Regions from separate parts of the Paenibacillus sp. FSL H7-0357 genome, predicted to be linked through region 1. Evidence: predicted binding sites of a transcription regulator. Region 1 holds the regulator's gene; the other holds the start of a gene.
The links. The regulator Rex, encoded in region 1, represses fermentation and respiration genes when NADH is low (regulators of the CRP and FNR family bind a similar motif). The targets are predictions, from matches to a motif close to TTGTGAAATATTTCACAA.
Positions count from the first base shown of each region.

Region 2: a site for Rex is predicted at 5,887-5,904, ahead of H70357_RS31840 (formate/nitrite transporter family protein). Genes of this name have one in related genera too.

Region 1 is NZ_CP009241.1:5,148,544-5,156,054, reverse strand. Features, by position in the region: gene dinG (ATP-dependent DNA helicase DinG) at 1-996, shown strand, start outside; gene H70357_RS22600 (redox-sensing transcriptional repressor Rex) at 1,086-1,778, shown strand; gene H70357_RS22595 (amidohydrolase) at 1,765-3,066, shown strand; gene H70357_RS22590 (cell wall elongation regulator TseB-like domain-containing protein) at 3,128-3,646, shown strand; gene H70357_RS22585 (hypothetical protein) at 3,901-4,971, shown strand; gene H70357_RS22580 (hypothetical protein) at 5,377-5,919, shown strand; gene H70357_RS22575 (AAA family ATPase) at 5,912-7,414, shown strand.
Region 2 is NZ_CP009241.1:7,199,247-7,206,757, forward strand. Features, by position in the region: gene H70357_RS31810 (glutamine--tRNA ligase/YqeY domain fusion protein) at 1-887, opposite strand, end outside; gene H70357_RS31815 (DUF2164 domain-containing protein) at 1,093-1,338, shown strand; gene H70357_RS31820 (GNAT family N-acetyltransferase) at 1,380-1,928, shown strand; gene H70357_RS31825 (MOSC domain-containing protein) at 2,063-2,707, opposite strand; gene H70357_RS31830 (GNAT family N-acetyltransferase) at 2,688-3,218, opposite strand; gene H70357_RS31835 (MFS transporter) at 3,268-4,485, opposite strand; gene H70357_RS31840 (formate/nitrite transporter family protein) at 4,960-5,787, opposite strand; partial or broken gene H70357_RS37255 (S-layer homology domain-containing protein) at 6,173-6,649, shown strand; gene H70357_RS36830 (serine-rich family protein) at 6,793-7,511, opposite strand, start outside.

The DNA.
Region 1 (7,511 bases):
ACCGATATCGGAGGCTTGTTCAAGGATTTGGCATCCATCCGGGAACAAATCCGCTTCTTTATGGGTCTCAGTGACGATAATATCGTGTACTGGATGGAAGGGAGCGGCAACTACCGGGGCAAGTCGCTTCAGCTCTACGCCGTGCCTGTCGATGTAAGCAGCCAGCTCAAGGATCTGTTCTTCGACAAGAAGAAGAGCATTGTGCTGACCTCGGCCACGTTATCGGTCGACAAGTCCTTTCAGTTCATGATTGACAACCTTGGTCTTTCTGAAGCCTCTGAACAAGGGCGTCTCATGACAGCACTGCTGCCTTCACCGTTCAAGTACCGTGAACAGGCGCTGCTTGTCATCCCGCGCGATTTCCCCAGTGTTAAGGGCAGCGTAGGCGATGCGCGTTTTGTAGACAAGCTGGTGCATTCGCTGGCTGAAGCGGCGGCGGCGACCAAGGGGCGGATGCTGGTGCTGTTCACCTCCTACAAAATGCTGCGCCAGGTTTATGATCCGCTGAAAGAGGCCTTGGCTTCCCAGGACATTACGGTTCTGGGCCAGGGTGTGGAAGGAGGCAGCCGCAGCAAGCTGATCCGGCGTTTTCAGGACAGCTCTGCATCGGTATTGCTTGGAACGAGCAGTTTCTGGGAAGGAGTCGACATCCCTGGCGAGGCGCTGACCTGTCTTGCGATTGTAAGGCTGCCGTTTCAGCCGCCGAATCATCCGCTGGCCGAGGCAAAGGCGGAGCTTCTGCAGGCCCAGAAGAAGAATCCTTTTATGAAAATGTCTGTTCCACAGGCAGTGATCCGGTTCAAACAGGGTTTTGGACGATTGGTTCGCACAGCGCAGGACCGGGGAATTGTTATTGTATATGATACCAGGGTCATCGAAGCTTATTACGGGAAGTACTTCCTGTATTCACTCCCTGGTCCGAAGATGGAGCACATGCTTACCGATCAGATGGTTCCGCGGATAGCGGAATGGCTTGAAGAGGGCGGCGTTTCCTAATCTGTCATCGTTTATAAATTTTTTTCATCTCTTTGTACCATAGGCTGTGTCCCGTTCGCGGAGCGGGCACTGCACGTGGTTGTCATACGATATCGCGTCAGTGCAATTCTAAATTAGGAGGAGAAAACATGAAATCGGATAAAATATCGGAGGCCGTCGTTCGCAGACTCCCAGTGTACCTGCGTTTCCTGAACGATCTCCAAAAGCGTGAAATCTCAACCGTTTCTTCTCAGGAACTCGGGCAGAAGCTGGACCTTAATCCGGCGCAGATTCGTAAGGATCTGGCCTATTTTGGTGATTTCGGCAGAAAAGGCATTGGATATGACGTGTCTTATCTCATCGAAAAGATCCGTCATATTCTGAAGCTGGATCAACAAATCAATGTGGCTCTGGTAGGTGCCGGTAACCTCGGTCATGCCTTGTCCAATTACAATGCTTATCTGAAGGACACTATGAAAATCACTGCTGTATTTGATTCTTACGCTCCCAAGATTGGACAAAAGATCAACTCTCTTACGGTTCAGCCGATGGAGGAGCTGGGTCAGACCATCCGTGATCAGGGAATCCGGATCGGGATCATCACTGTACCGGACAGCGAAGCACAGAATGTGGCTGATATTCTGGTAGAATCGGGCATTGAGGCGATCCTGAATTTTGCACCGGTCATTCTGAAGACACCTTCAACCATCCGGATTCATGCTGCTGACTTTACGACTGACCTGCAAAGTCTGGCGTATTATTTACATGATGGAAAGGAAGGAATTACAGATGAGCAGCAATAAGATGATAATTGCAAACGGACGTTTTCTGGTTCCCGGAAGCGAGAAGCCGGTCCTGAGCGGTTATATGACTATAGAAAATGATTTGATCACATACATAGGGGAAGAGAAGCCCGTTATTGAAGAAGGCACAGTGACGCTCGACGGCAGCCGGCTGCTGTTCATGCCGGGTCTGGTCAATACCCATGGCCATGCTGCGATGTCGCTGCTGCGCGGCTACGGGGATGATATGGTCCTTCAAGCCTGGCTGCAGGAGAAAATGTGGCCGATGGAGGAGAAGTTTACCGGAGATGATGTCTACTGGGGTACTTCCTTATCCGTTTTGGAGATGCTGAAAGGCGGCACAACCACCTTTTTGGATATGTATGATCACATGGACCGGGTGGCCGAGGTGGTCGAACACTCCGGCATCCGTGCGGTGCTGATGCGCGGTGTTATTGGTCTATGTCCTGAAGAAGTGCAGAATCAGAAGCTTGCGGAAGCTGTTGCGTTCGCCCGCAACTGGCACGGCAAGGCTGACGGCAGAATTACCACCATGATTTCACCGCATGCCCCGTATACTTGTCCTCCGGACTTTTTCATGCGGTTTGTGCAGGCGGCACATGACCTGGACCTGCCGATGCATACGCATATGTCAGAAACGCTGCGTGAAGTGGAGCAGAATGCCGCTGATTACGGCCTGCGTCCTGTAGCGCACCTGGAGAAGCTGGGCATGTTCACCCGCCCGTCCTTAATCGCCCATGGTGTCCACCTGAACGATGAGGAGATCGAAATTCTCGCCCGCCACAAGGTGGGTGTATCCCATAACCCGGGAAGTAACCTGAAGCTTGCCAGCGGGGTTGCACGGGTGCCTGAGCTGCTGAGAGCGGGAGTCAAAGTTTCGCTCGGTACGGACGGGGCGGCAAGCAATAATAATCTCGATATGTTCGAGGAAATGCGGCTTGCAGCATTGATCCATAAGGGAGTAAGCGGTGATCCTACCGCAGTTCCGGCACCGGAAGCGCTGCTGATGGCCACGCAATACGGGGCGGAGTCAATCTTCCTGAACCAGGCGGGCCGCCTTGCAGCCGGGATGAAGGCTGACTTTATTGCAATTGATATTGACCAGCCTCATCTACTGCCGCATAGCGACTTGCTCTCCCACGCCGTGTATTCGGCTAGTGCCAAGGATGTCGAGCATGTCTGGGTGAACGGCAAGCAGGTTGTGAAGCATGGTCAGTGCCTGACAGTGGACGAGGAAGAAATCCGCCGCAAGGCGCAAGAAACTTTTGAAGGGCTGCTGAAGCGTTAATTCGACTGCCGCCGCAGTTGGTTTTATGACGTTTCATATATTAAGGAAAGGAAGCTGCATTTTGAGGAAAAGGAAAAAATGGCTTCTGCTGGGGATCGCTCTGTTTCTGCTCATTTTGTTCGGTCTAAGCCAATTTTATGCCTATATCATGAAGGACCAATGGAATGAACGCAGCGCGGCCAAAGAAGTTGCCAAGACCCGGGCGGGACTTACTGAGGTGTCCAAGGCGCAGAAATCGGTATGGGACGAAAATTCGGTGTACTGGGTGCTGACCGGGAAAAATAAAGCCGGTACGGATCTGATGGTGTGGGTACGGTTCACCGTGGACGGCAAGCCGGCCGGCGGTGATAACGGAGTCTATGCGGAAGAGCTGGCCAAAGGAACCTCGGAGAAGCAAATCCGCTCCATTATAGCCTCCCAGTTGCCCGGGATCGATATTAAACGGCTGCTTCCGGGTGTATACAATGGAGAATACGCCTGGCAGCTTTTTTACAAGCAGGAAGGACGTTATTATTACAAGTTCTTTCGTTTTGCGGATGGTACAGCAATCGGTGATGGATATACTTTGCCGAGCAAGTAGAGGCAGGCTTGCAATAACAAATAAAAAGCGGACAAAGCGGACAGCGCTTGTCCGCTTTTTTTGCATAATATTGCTAATAAGTTAAACTAAAGCACAGCCTAGAGGCAAAAGCAGCGGGGGGGGGGATTTTAGAACTATAGGAGCGATAGGCGGTTTTTTTACTCTGACATTTTGTGAAATTTATATTATCATTGGAATGAAACAGTGATTCTGAGGATTAATTACATATTCCTTGAACAGGTGGAGAGATACGTTTGAAAACGATGATGAGGCTTTACCAGGAGGGCAGAACGGACTACCATTCTACCTTTTTTGATTTGATAAACGGGGATGCGGAAACCAAACAGACGAAAGGGCTTGCCTACCTTTTTTCAAGGTATCCCAAGTTGATCCGGTTGCTGCTAAAAGAGTTAAACCGCCGGAACAATGTAGACACACCGGCTTTCAAAGAAGATTATGATTTTGTTCAGGTGGACGCAGAAATGCTTGCGGCAGGAGTACATAAAATAAGGCGCGATATTACCTTGTCCTTGTTCCAGGGAAACCGCAAAAAACTGGTTATTGTGATCGAAGCAAAGAGCGCAGGGCTGTATGCAAAAGCTCAGGAAGTGAGCGGCCAGCTTGCCGCCTATTTGGATCCGAACAATTTTCCCCATGATGCGGATGTGCCTGTCTATGGCGTCACCTTAACCAAATACAAGCTGATTCATGATACAGGCTGTCAATTCTTAAGTCTGCAATGGACGGATATCGTCGAACTGATCAATGAAATGATTATAAGCGAAAAGAAATCGGGCGAGGATACCATCATAGCCAAACAATATATTGATTTTATTCATGGGGTGGCGAAGGGCATGAAGTATTATGAAGTAGAGGTATTATCCGTTGCAGCTGGTAAAACGCATGAGTTGACGAATAAACATTGTATTCACGCCTGTCCGAATAGTGCCAAAGGTTATATTTACAAAACGCCATTATTTATCACTTTTCGTTCCGGCGGGGGCGGAGAAATGCAATGCCTGTACAAAATTGATGATATCGTAGTTCTTGATCCATTCACACCATCGCTGGATGCGGTTCTTGAGGGGATTCAGCATGAGCTGGCTGCCAGAATCAAGAATTACATAACGGAGAGAATTCAGGGGGGCTATGGATTTAATCATCCAGGCGAAATGTACCGTTTCTATGATCTTAGCCGGACTGACCTTATTCTGCTGCAGCATCGACCCAAACCGGAGAAGAACGCCATGGGTGCAAGATATTACACACTGGCTGAACTCCTGAAAGGCGAGAAAATTGTAAAAAATGTAACAAGCAGTAGATAATAATTAGTTGATGATGGGGGAAGGGCATGGATTCTTTAACGTTAACGGTGTATGTGGTTTCTCTATTATTGATGATAGGGAGTACATAACGAAGTATATACAAATAGCAATATCGATGTCAGGAGAAATTAATACATCAGTAGAATAGAAAAGGGCCTGAATGGATTAATCATTCAGGTCTTTTTTGCCGATAAAGGAGCAAGGATCGAAGAGAATACCCAGAAATTAGTATCAAAAATTTTAAATATATTCACACTTTCGTGCGAAATCGTATATACACCTGTGATATACTTCTACTTGTATTAAGACATGCTTAAGAGCATGTCAGTCTCGGATGAGCGCTAGACACGCTATTTATTGCAAATCATATATTTAGGTTTGGTCAACTTGAGAGGAGGACGTTTCTTGAAACTGCGTCTTGTGCCTGTACTGCTAACGTCTCTGTTGTCTGCTGCACTGCTCTTTGGCAGCTTTTATGCTTATCGTCAATTTGCGGTCCATGAGCCGCTTGATAAGATAGTATCGGCTTATGAAGGTGTTAATCATTCACATATTACTATTAACCGCAATGAGGTAACCTTGAAACTGGATTTGAAACCTGGCACGAAATTGCGCGAGCTGGTGCAATACGTGAACACTGAAGGCAAGTCAGCCATTAATGGCCGGGCGCTTAAGCTGGACGTTGATCAGCACTCCAGTAAATTGCTGGACGAATATTGGGATAAAGCGATGTTCTCAGTAGCAGAAGCAATGGAAAGCAAAAAGTATACACTAATACCTGCTAAACTAGATGGATTGAAAGAGCAATTCCAGGAATACAAGAATGTGACAGCAACAACTGAAATTGATGACAACAACGTCTATGTTAGCCTTAGCAACGGTGAAGAGAGCAAGTTCATCATCTTACCGCGTGCAGCGGCAACGATGGGAGTGTGGAACAATGCCTAAGTGGTGGAAAGAGATTGTAGCCGGATTTGTTCCGGTCCTGCTGATATTTATGGCTTTTGTGGGCATTAACATTATTCCTGTAATCATAGCAGCCGGTATGGTTTGTGCACTCCTGGTGATCGCCCATTTGCGCGGCGGGTTGACAGTGAATGCGGGCGGGGACAAGAAACGTAAGAAGAATGGCCCTTCCAAACTTACCTTTGAAGAAATCGGCGGCCAGGATAACGCGAAGCAGGAGTTGCGGGAAGCGCTTGATTTCCTGATCCGGCATGAAGAAATCAGCAAATTCGGGATTCGTCCGCTTAAAGGGATCTTGCTTACAGGCCCTCCGGGAACCGGTAAGACGCTGATGGCCAAGGCTGCGGCTCATTATACCAATTCTGTGTTCGTTGCCGCTTCAGGCAGTGAATTCGTGGAAATGTACGTCGGTGTCGGTGCCGGACGTGTCCGTGACTTGTTCAAGGATGCCCGTACCCGTGCAGTGAAAGAGAATAAGCAAAGCGCTATTATCTTTATTGATGAAATTGATGTTATCGGCGGCAAACGCGAAGGCGGCCAGCAGCGTGAATACGATCAGACGCTTAACCAGCTGCTGACCGAGATGGACGGGATCTATAACAATGATACACCGCGCATTCTGCTTGTTGCGGCAACAAACCGCAAGGAGATGCTGGATTCAGCGCTGCTGCGTCCCGGCCGCTTTGACCGTCATATCCAGGTGGATATGCCTGACAAGAAGGGCCGCAAATCAATCCTCGATCTGCATGCCAAGAATAAGCCGCTGCATGCTGAGGTGAATTTAGACAAGATCGCCGAGGAAGCCTACGGTTTCTCCGGTGCACAGCTGGAGAGCGTCATGAACGAAGCGGCGATTTATATGATGCGCGAGAATCTGACCGAAGTCGAGCAGCGCCATCTGGCGATGGCGATCGATAAGGTGATGATGGGCGAGAAGACTGACCGTGAAACCAATCATGAAGAGAAACAGCGGGTGGCCATCCATGAGCTTGGACATGCTATTATGGCGGAGCTGCTGCGTCCGGGCAGCGTCAGCCAAGTTACCTTGACTCCGCGTGGACAAGCACTTGGTTATGTACGTCACAACCCGCAAACCGAGCAGTATTTGTATACCAAGGATTATCTGGAGAATCAGATTATGATCGCGCTTGGCGGAGCAGCTTCCGAGGAGATGTATTATGGGGGCCGCAGCACAGGTTCACGCGGCGATTTCGATCAGGCACTGAATATTGTCGAGACCATGATGAAGTCGGGACTCACGTCACTTGGGATCGCCAACCTGGAAATGGTAACTACAGAAGAGCTGATGAAGGAAAATAGCAAGATTCTGGATGAGCTCATGGTTCGTACCCGTGACCTGCTCCAGAAGCAAAGAAATGTATTTGATTACTCTCTTGACATTTTAATGAAGGAAGAAGTCCTCTCCGGAGAGCAATTTCGTTGTCAATTTCGTGACAGTGTCCTTTTACCGGCATAATTCTTTATGCCGGTTATTTTTTTTTACTTTTCAGACATGCTAAGATATTATTATATGTCGGGCTACATATTTTTTACGACAGACAAGGTACAATACA
Region 2 (7,511 bases), 2.1 Mb from region 1:
CGCAGCCCGGAAATCGTCGGCATACGGGGATCATCCCAGCCGTCCACATGGCCTTCGTCCACCAGCAGTTTCAGCTTGCGCTTGCTCGTTACCGTCTGGGCCAGGTTGAGCCGGCCGAATTCATACTGATGCGGCACAGCCGGCATCTCGCATTCTGCTACCACCCAATCATAGAACGGGCGCTGATCTTCAAATTCCAATGAGCAGAGGGAGTGGGTTACACTCTCAATAGCATCTTCCAACGGATGTGCAAAGGTATACATCGGATAGATGCACCATGCATCGCCGGTATTATGATGATGCGAGTGGGAAATACGGTAAATGACCGGATCGCGCAGGTTGATATTCGGCGAGGACATGTCAATTTTGGCACGGAGCACCTTTTCGCCGTCCTTGAATTCCCCTGCCCGCATGCGGCGGAACAGATCCAGGTTCTCTTCGATTCCGCGCTCACGGTGAGGGCTGTTCTGCCCCGGCTGGGTCAACGTACCGCGCAGCTGGCGGATTTCGTCGGCGCTGAGGTCATCGACATAGGCTTTGCCTTTTTGGATAAGCAGTTCTGCCCGCTCGTACATTTCTCCGAAATAATCGGAGGCAAAACGCAGTTCATCCCATTCATAGCCTAGCCACTTTACATCCTCTTGAATGGAATTCACATATTCTGTATCCTCTTTAAGCGGATTGGTGTCGTCAAATCTCAGATTGGTCTTTCCGCCGAATTCATCAGCCAGTGTAAAGTTAATCCAGATCGCCTTGGCATGTCCGATATGTAAGTAACCGTTCGGCTCCGGCGGAAAACGGGTGACGATCTCCTTAACCTTCCCCGAGCTCAGATCTTCAGTAATGACATTCTTAATAAAATTGGAGGGTGTTCCACGGTTCTCCACAGCTATCAACCTCTCGTTCTGTATTGTTCTACTTCCTTGTATGAACATGTTTCCTACTAATATACCCGTTAACCGTAGAATGTTCAATAAAATGGGTGACTCACTCAGCCTTGCCGAATGCTTTGACTTCTCTCCCGGCGATAGAGTAGCATGGAAATTATAAGGCATAATTAACGAATAACTTAACAATGGGGGACTCATTCTTATGAAACCGATGAAACTGCCTAAAGAGCAGCGCGACATTATTACAGAGAACATCCGCACTTACTTCGAAGCCGAACGCGGAGAGACCATCGGCCATCTCGCAGCCGACAATTTGCTGGATTTCTTCCTCAAGGAGCTAGGACCTGCCCTATACAATGGAGCGCTGAGCGATTGCCGCGCCCTTGTAGGACAGCGGATGCAGTCGCTGGAAGAAGATATTTACGCTCTGGAATGGAAGAAGCGTTAATCAGTACATCCGGCCCTAGTGGCACAGAGGGAGGCAGCCGCTTGTTTAATTATGTCATTGATGAAGAGCTTGTGCTGAAACTGTTGATGCCGGAGCAGGCCCGCCACATGTTCGCGCTGGTAGAGCGCTCGCGGAGCAGGCTCAGGCAGTGGCTGCCTTGGGTTGACGGAGTCACCGAGCAGGACCACATCGCCACATTTATCAAAAATGCCGTTAAGCAGGGCAGCGACAACGGCGGCTTTACCGCCGGACTGTGGGTCCGGGGAGAACTGGCCGGCATTATCGGCTATCATGAGATAGACTGGCAGAGCCGCTCCGTCGGAATCGGCTATTGGCTTGGCGAAGGATATGAAGGCAAAGGCTACATGACCAGCGCCTGCCGGGTTTTCGTAGATTATGCGCTGCTGGAAATGGAGCTGAACCGCATTGAAATCCGCTGCGCCACGGGCAACAAGCCCAGCCGGGCGATTCCCGAGCGGCTGGGTTTCGTATTCGAAGGGGTTCTGCGCCAGGCGGAGAAGCTGCCCGAGGGCTATGTGAATCATGCGGTATACGGCCTGCTGCGCAGTGAATGGAAGCTGCTGAGCTAAACAGTGGGACATATACAACCCGGCCGGATGTAACGGAATTTTAGATCTTTTATAACAAACCAAGCCCCCCGTAACAGGCGTCCGGGGGGACTTGGCATACCATCAAATTCACCGATTTTGGATATCAGCAATCGTTAGCTCTCCGCAGCCTCAAGCCAGCTCCGGAACTTCATCCGGGTTCCCGACGCCAAGGTGTCCAGTTCCGATAGCTCAGCCAGACCGTTCTTGTCCTTACGGCCATGTTCCATCAGATAGAGCACCCGCTTTACAGGGTAGCCTCTCGCACCGGATTCCTTCTTGACGATTCGATCACCGGCTGTAATCTGACCTTCACGCAGTACACGGAAATAAAATCCGCTGTATCCGGTAGCCAGCACTTTGGCTGGCATATCAGCCGGGCCATGCTTCTGCGAGAGCTTAAAGCAAGGAAACCGCGGCTGGCTGACCTGCAGCAGAGTCGAACCGATCTCATACACATCACCGATGCAGACCTCGGTCTCCAGCAGCCCGCTGACTGTGATATTCTCGCCGAAGGCGGAGAACTCCAGTTTCTTCCCGAGCAGCTCCTCCCAAAAGGCATAATGCTCAATCGGATACACACAGACCGCTTTGTCCGGCCCCCCATGGTTCACCAGGTCCGCTTGCCCGTCACCGGCGAATCCCTCAAGATGAAGCTGTACCGGTCCAGCCGCCGGCATTTTATAAATCCCCGTTTCCAGCGGCTTACCACGGTAATCTACCGTTACAGGTTTGCCCACATTAAGCGAAATGACTTCCATTTCCCTTCCCTCCAGTCAGCATGCAGCTCATAAATACCTCATCTACATAATGTCCGCCAAGATAAAACTCTTCCCTGAGCCGGCCCTCTTCCTCAAATCCGCATTTCCGGTAGAACGAGAGCGCAGGAGTATTGCTGGACAGCACCCGCAAGCGGAGTTTGCGTATCCCGTTCTCTCCGGCATGCTGCTTGATCGCCTCGATCAGCTGTCCGCCGATGCCAAGCCGCTGGAACTTCGGATGGACAGCGATGTTCACCTCGCACACATGGCGGTTGCTCACCATCCCGCTGGGACAGCCGAAACCGACATACCCGCATAGTTCTCTTTCCTGCAAAGCTACAAGCTGGGAACCGGGAGGGGCATGGAGCAGATAATCCTCACGCGAACACCACATTAATGGACCCGGTGTGGTCTCCTCCGTCCAAATCATGTTATCGAGAATAATCAGCTCACGGGTATCCTTTAACTCCGAGGGACGAATCGTGAGCGAGCCTCTAATAATTTGTTGCATAGCTCTTTGCACTCCTTGACTTACCTTTAAGTGATTCTTCTACAGACCATTATACCCCATTTTGTTCCAGTGCACGGCCAGAACGGTTGATGAAGGCATGGACCGCGAAGAATCCTACCGCCAGCAACGCCATTCCGCAAGCCAGCCAGCCTGTCGGCGCAATGCCTCCCCGGTCATACAGGCTGCCCATCATATAGGGGCCGAGAACTCTGCCAACCGCGCCGATCCCACCGCTAAGCCCGAGATAGAAGGGCGCACTGCGGTCCGCATGATCGGAAATAAATGAAGGCATCGCCGGAGAAATAAGCATCTCTCCCAGCGTGGTCAGCAACATCGCCAGCACCAGGCCGGGATAGCTTGGCATTAACAAGATCACTGCATATCCACTCAGGTAAAAAACAGCGCTTGCCGTCATCTGCGCCGTCGAGGTCTCCGCGAACCAGCGTTTGATCAAACTTACCAGCGGCTGCGCGGCAAAGATCAGAATCCCGTTGAGCGTCCAAAGAAGGCTGTAGGTGCTCTTAGCCCAGCCTTCCGAAATAATAAACGGAGAAACTCCCGTATTCCAGATCGAGTTGCCGATCAATAAAAACATCGAACCTAAGGCCATATACAGATAGATTCGGGTGTGGCCTATAAGCTTCCAGTTCGACAGCTCTCCGGGGCCGTTTCTCCTATGCGGCTCGGCATGGGCCGGCTCTGTGCCAACCTTCCGCAAATACACAAAGAAAAATGCGGCAAACACCGCTGAGGTCAGCCCATTAAGCACGAAACTCAACAGATAGGAAATATCGGCCAGAAAACCGGCCAGCATCGTGCCCAGCGCTACCCCAATATTATTGGCGACATAAATTACATTAAAAAGCTCTCCGCGCTGTTCTGCGAAGCGGAAACCTATAAAGGCCTGAATGGCCGGCAATGACAACGAATTGAACAGACCCACCAGTCCCATCACCAGTATGAACATGTTCCAGTTCACGCTTGCCGCCGGCAAGGTAAACAAGGCCAGGGCATTCATGGCCAGCGCACCGACGATGAGGCGTTTGACACCAACTTTATGATAGAGTGATCCACCCAGCAGTTGTCCGAATATGCCTCCGAGGGATTGAATAACAATAACGAGTGCGGCATCTGTCATACTGCGGCCCAGTTCATCAAATACATACATCGTGACAAGCGGCCACATTAGTGCGCTGCCTGTTGCATTAATAAGACTGGCAATCAGGAATACTTTGACTTCCTTTGGATAAGCTTGTAAAAACCTCATGACTTGTCTTTCAACCCCTGTAATATATGTGTCATTAATTTCATCCAGTATCATCCCAAAACAGGACGAAGAGCAAGCATTCACACTGACGCATTATCGCGTCACTCAAACACAATATCCCCCATGATTCTTGACCAAAACCTGTGGACAGCCTCAGCAGTAAAAAGCCTGTCCAATCGGATCTTTATATTTTATAACTGCTGCCACCATGCGTAAATAAAATTGCTGAACAGAGACTGATTCGTTCTTCGTTTGCCCGGGTAATAGAGCATATGAAACACTCCCTATTAATTCGCCGTGAGCCCGATTTCGTTCCCCCGAGTCGGATATGCACGGCGAATTTTGTGTTGTGCGCCCCTATTTCACCTCACAAAAAAACACCCCGAGAACCTTCCCTCTTGAGCCGTTAGCTGGAAGAGAGAAGGTTACAAGGAGTGTCTATTGCCGTTTAAGACTGCATTTAATTAGTAAGGATTAAGCGTGTTTCTTCACTCCGACAGAGGATACACCCTCTACGGATTGCACAGCCGCCGGCCCTTTGCGAAGGTAAGCCATATAATAGGCTGCGGCTACGAAGATGGCTCCGCCCGTAAGGTTGCCCAGCCATACCGGGGCAAAGTTGCCGAAATATTGTGCCCAGGTAAAATGCCCCTCAAATATAGCAGCAGGAATAAGAAACATGTTGGCTACAACGTGCTGGAATCCGATGGCCACAAATGCCATGGTCGGGAACCAGATACCGAGGATTTTGCCGCTGAAATTATCCGCCCCGTAAGAGAGCCACACGGCCAGAGCTACCAGCCAGTTACAGCCGATCCCGGAGACAAAGGCCTGCAGGAAGGTTGCATCAATCTTATGTTCAGCCATATCGACCAGTTTATCGAGATACACTCCGTCTGCGGTGAGGCCGACAACGTGGCCGAAGAAATAAGCAACGAACAACGCGCCTGCCAGGTTGCTGAGCGTGATCAGCACAAGGTTCTTGATGACTTCCCAGAAGGAAATCTTCTTCGCAATAAATGCCAGCGGCACGGCCATCATATTGCCTGTCAGCAGTTCCCCGCCGGCCAGCAGCACCAGGATCAGTCCTACCGGGAACACCGATGCCCCGATAAAGTTTGCGATGGAGCCCCATTCCGCCGGAGCACCGGCAATGACACGAATATCCAGTAAAAATCCGAGCGCAATAAACGCTCCCCCCAGAAAACCGAGAATAAGTACGGTGGCAAGCGGGTTGTGAGCCTTCTTGATTCCGTTCTCTACCGTTACCTCGGCAATCTGCTGCGGTTTGTTATAAGCCATGATTCCTATCCCCTTTTAATACTTAAAATTTGTTCCTTTATGCCATTGTAGCGTGATCGCAATCACATTTACGTGATAAAAGTCACGTCTAGGAAAACTAAGTGAAAGTTTTCACTGACATGTCAAATTTACCTTATCTACACAATTCAGATTAACTTAATCACAAAAACATTTCTCGCCATACATCCCATATCACGCTAAATATTCGGGCCGATTGTACCGATAGTGGAGTAAAAGAGGTGGTGATCGTGTTCCCGTAAACACAGGAAAAAGCACATACATATTGATAGACAACCTGAGGCGTGTCAGCCTGGCACTGCTATGTCTGATCCTAATCGGAACTGCTGCTGTCACTCCAGCTGCAAGGGCAAATAGCGCTCCATTTGTGGATACTGAGCGCAGCTATGCCCATCAAGAAATTGCACAGCTGTTCTCCAGAGGGATCGTTCAAGGCTATGGCAACGCAACGTTCAGACCCTATCAGCCGATTTCTATTGCAGAGATGGGCACCATGATGTCAAGGGCATTATCCATTCCCATTCCTAGTTCGGACTATCCGCTAACAACGGAAGCGGCACCGAATTGGGCCATCCCCTCCATACGCTCGCTTTTGTCTGCTGGCATTATACAAGACCAGACAATAGCATGGAGAGGTGAATTAACACGCGAGAGCTTGGCAGTATGGTATATCCGGGCCTTTGGAGTGTATGACCAGGTCCAAAAACAAGGGGATATGGCTTCGTTTAAGGATAGTCACTCTATCTCGGAAGAAGCCCAAACAAGCGTCTGGGCAGCCCAGCAGCTCGGGCTGTTCCAAGGAGATGAATATCAGCGGTTTAACCCAAAGCAATCCGTTGACCGTCAAAGCGCAGCTATGGTAACTGCTCGTGCATGTCTTCTGCTTGAGGATGCCAACCGTATACAAGATTTGCTTGAGCCTGGTAGTGACTTGCCTGATTATCCTGAAGTCCCCAAAGGCGCACCTTTAGAAGATAGCGAGATCGCTTATCCAAACGCTTCTTCTACAGATCTCGTAACACCAGTTTCACCGGCTTCACCGGATCCAACAATGGTTCCATCGGCTTCACCGAATCCAACGCCGGTTGCATCGGCTTCACCAGTTCCAACACCGGGGCCATCCGCTTCACCGGCTCCAACACCGGGGCCATCCGCTTCACCGGCTCCAACACCGGTGCCATCCGCTTCACAGGTTCCAACACCGATTCCATCGGCTTCACCGGATCCAACAATGGTTCCATCGGCTTCACCGAATCCAACGCCGGTACCATCCGCTTCACCGGCTCCAACACCGGGTCCATCCGCTTCACCGGATCCAACACCGGTGCCACCGGCTTCACCGAATCCAACACTGGTGCCATCGGCTTCACCGGCTCCAACATCGGTGCCATCCGCTTCACAGGTTCCAACACCGGTGCCATCCGCTTCACCGAATCCAACACCGGTGCCATCCGCTTCACCAGTTCCACCAAAGGTTCCATCGGTTTTACCGGTGCCACCAAAGGTTCCATCGGTTTCACCGAATCCAACACCGGTGCCATCCGCTTCACCGGCTCCAACAACGGTGCCATCGGCTTCGCCAGATCCAACACCGGGTCCATCGGCCTCACCGGATCCAACAACGGTGCCATCCGCTTCACTGGCTCCAACAACGGTGCCATCCGCTTCACCAGCTCCAACAACGGTGCCATCCGCTTCACCGGCTC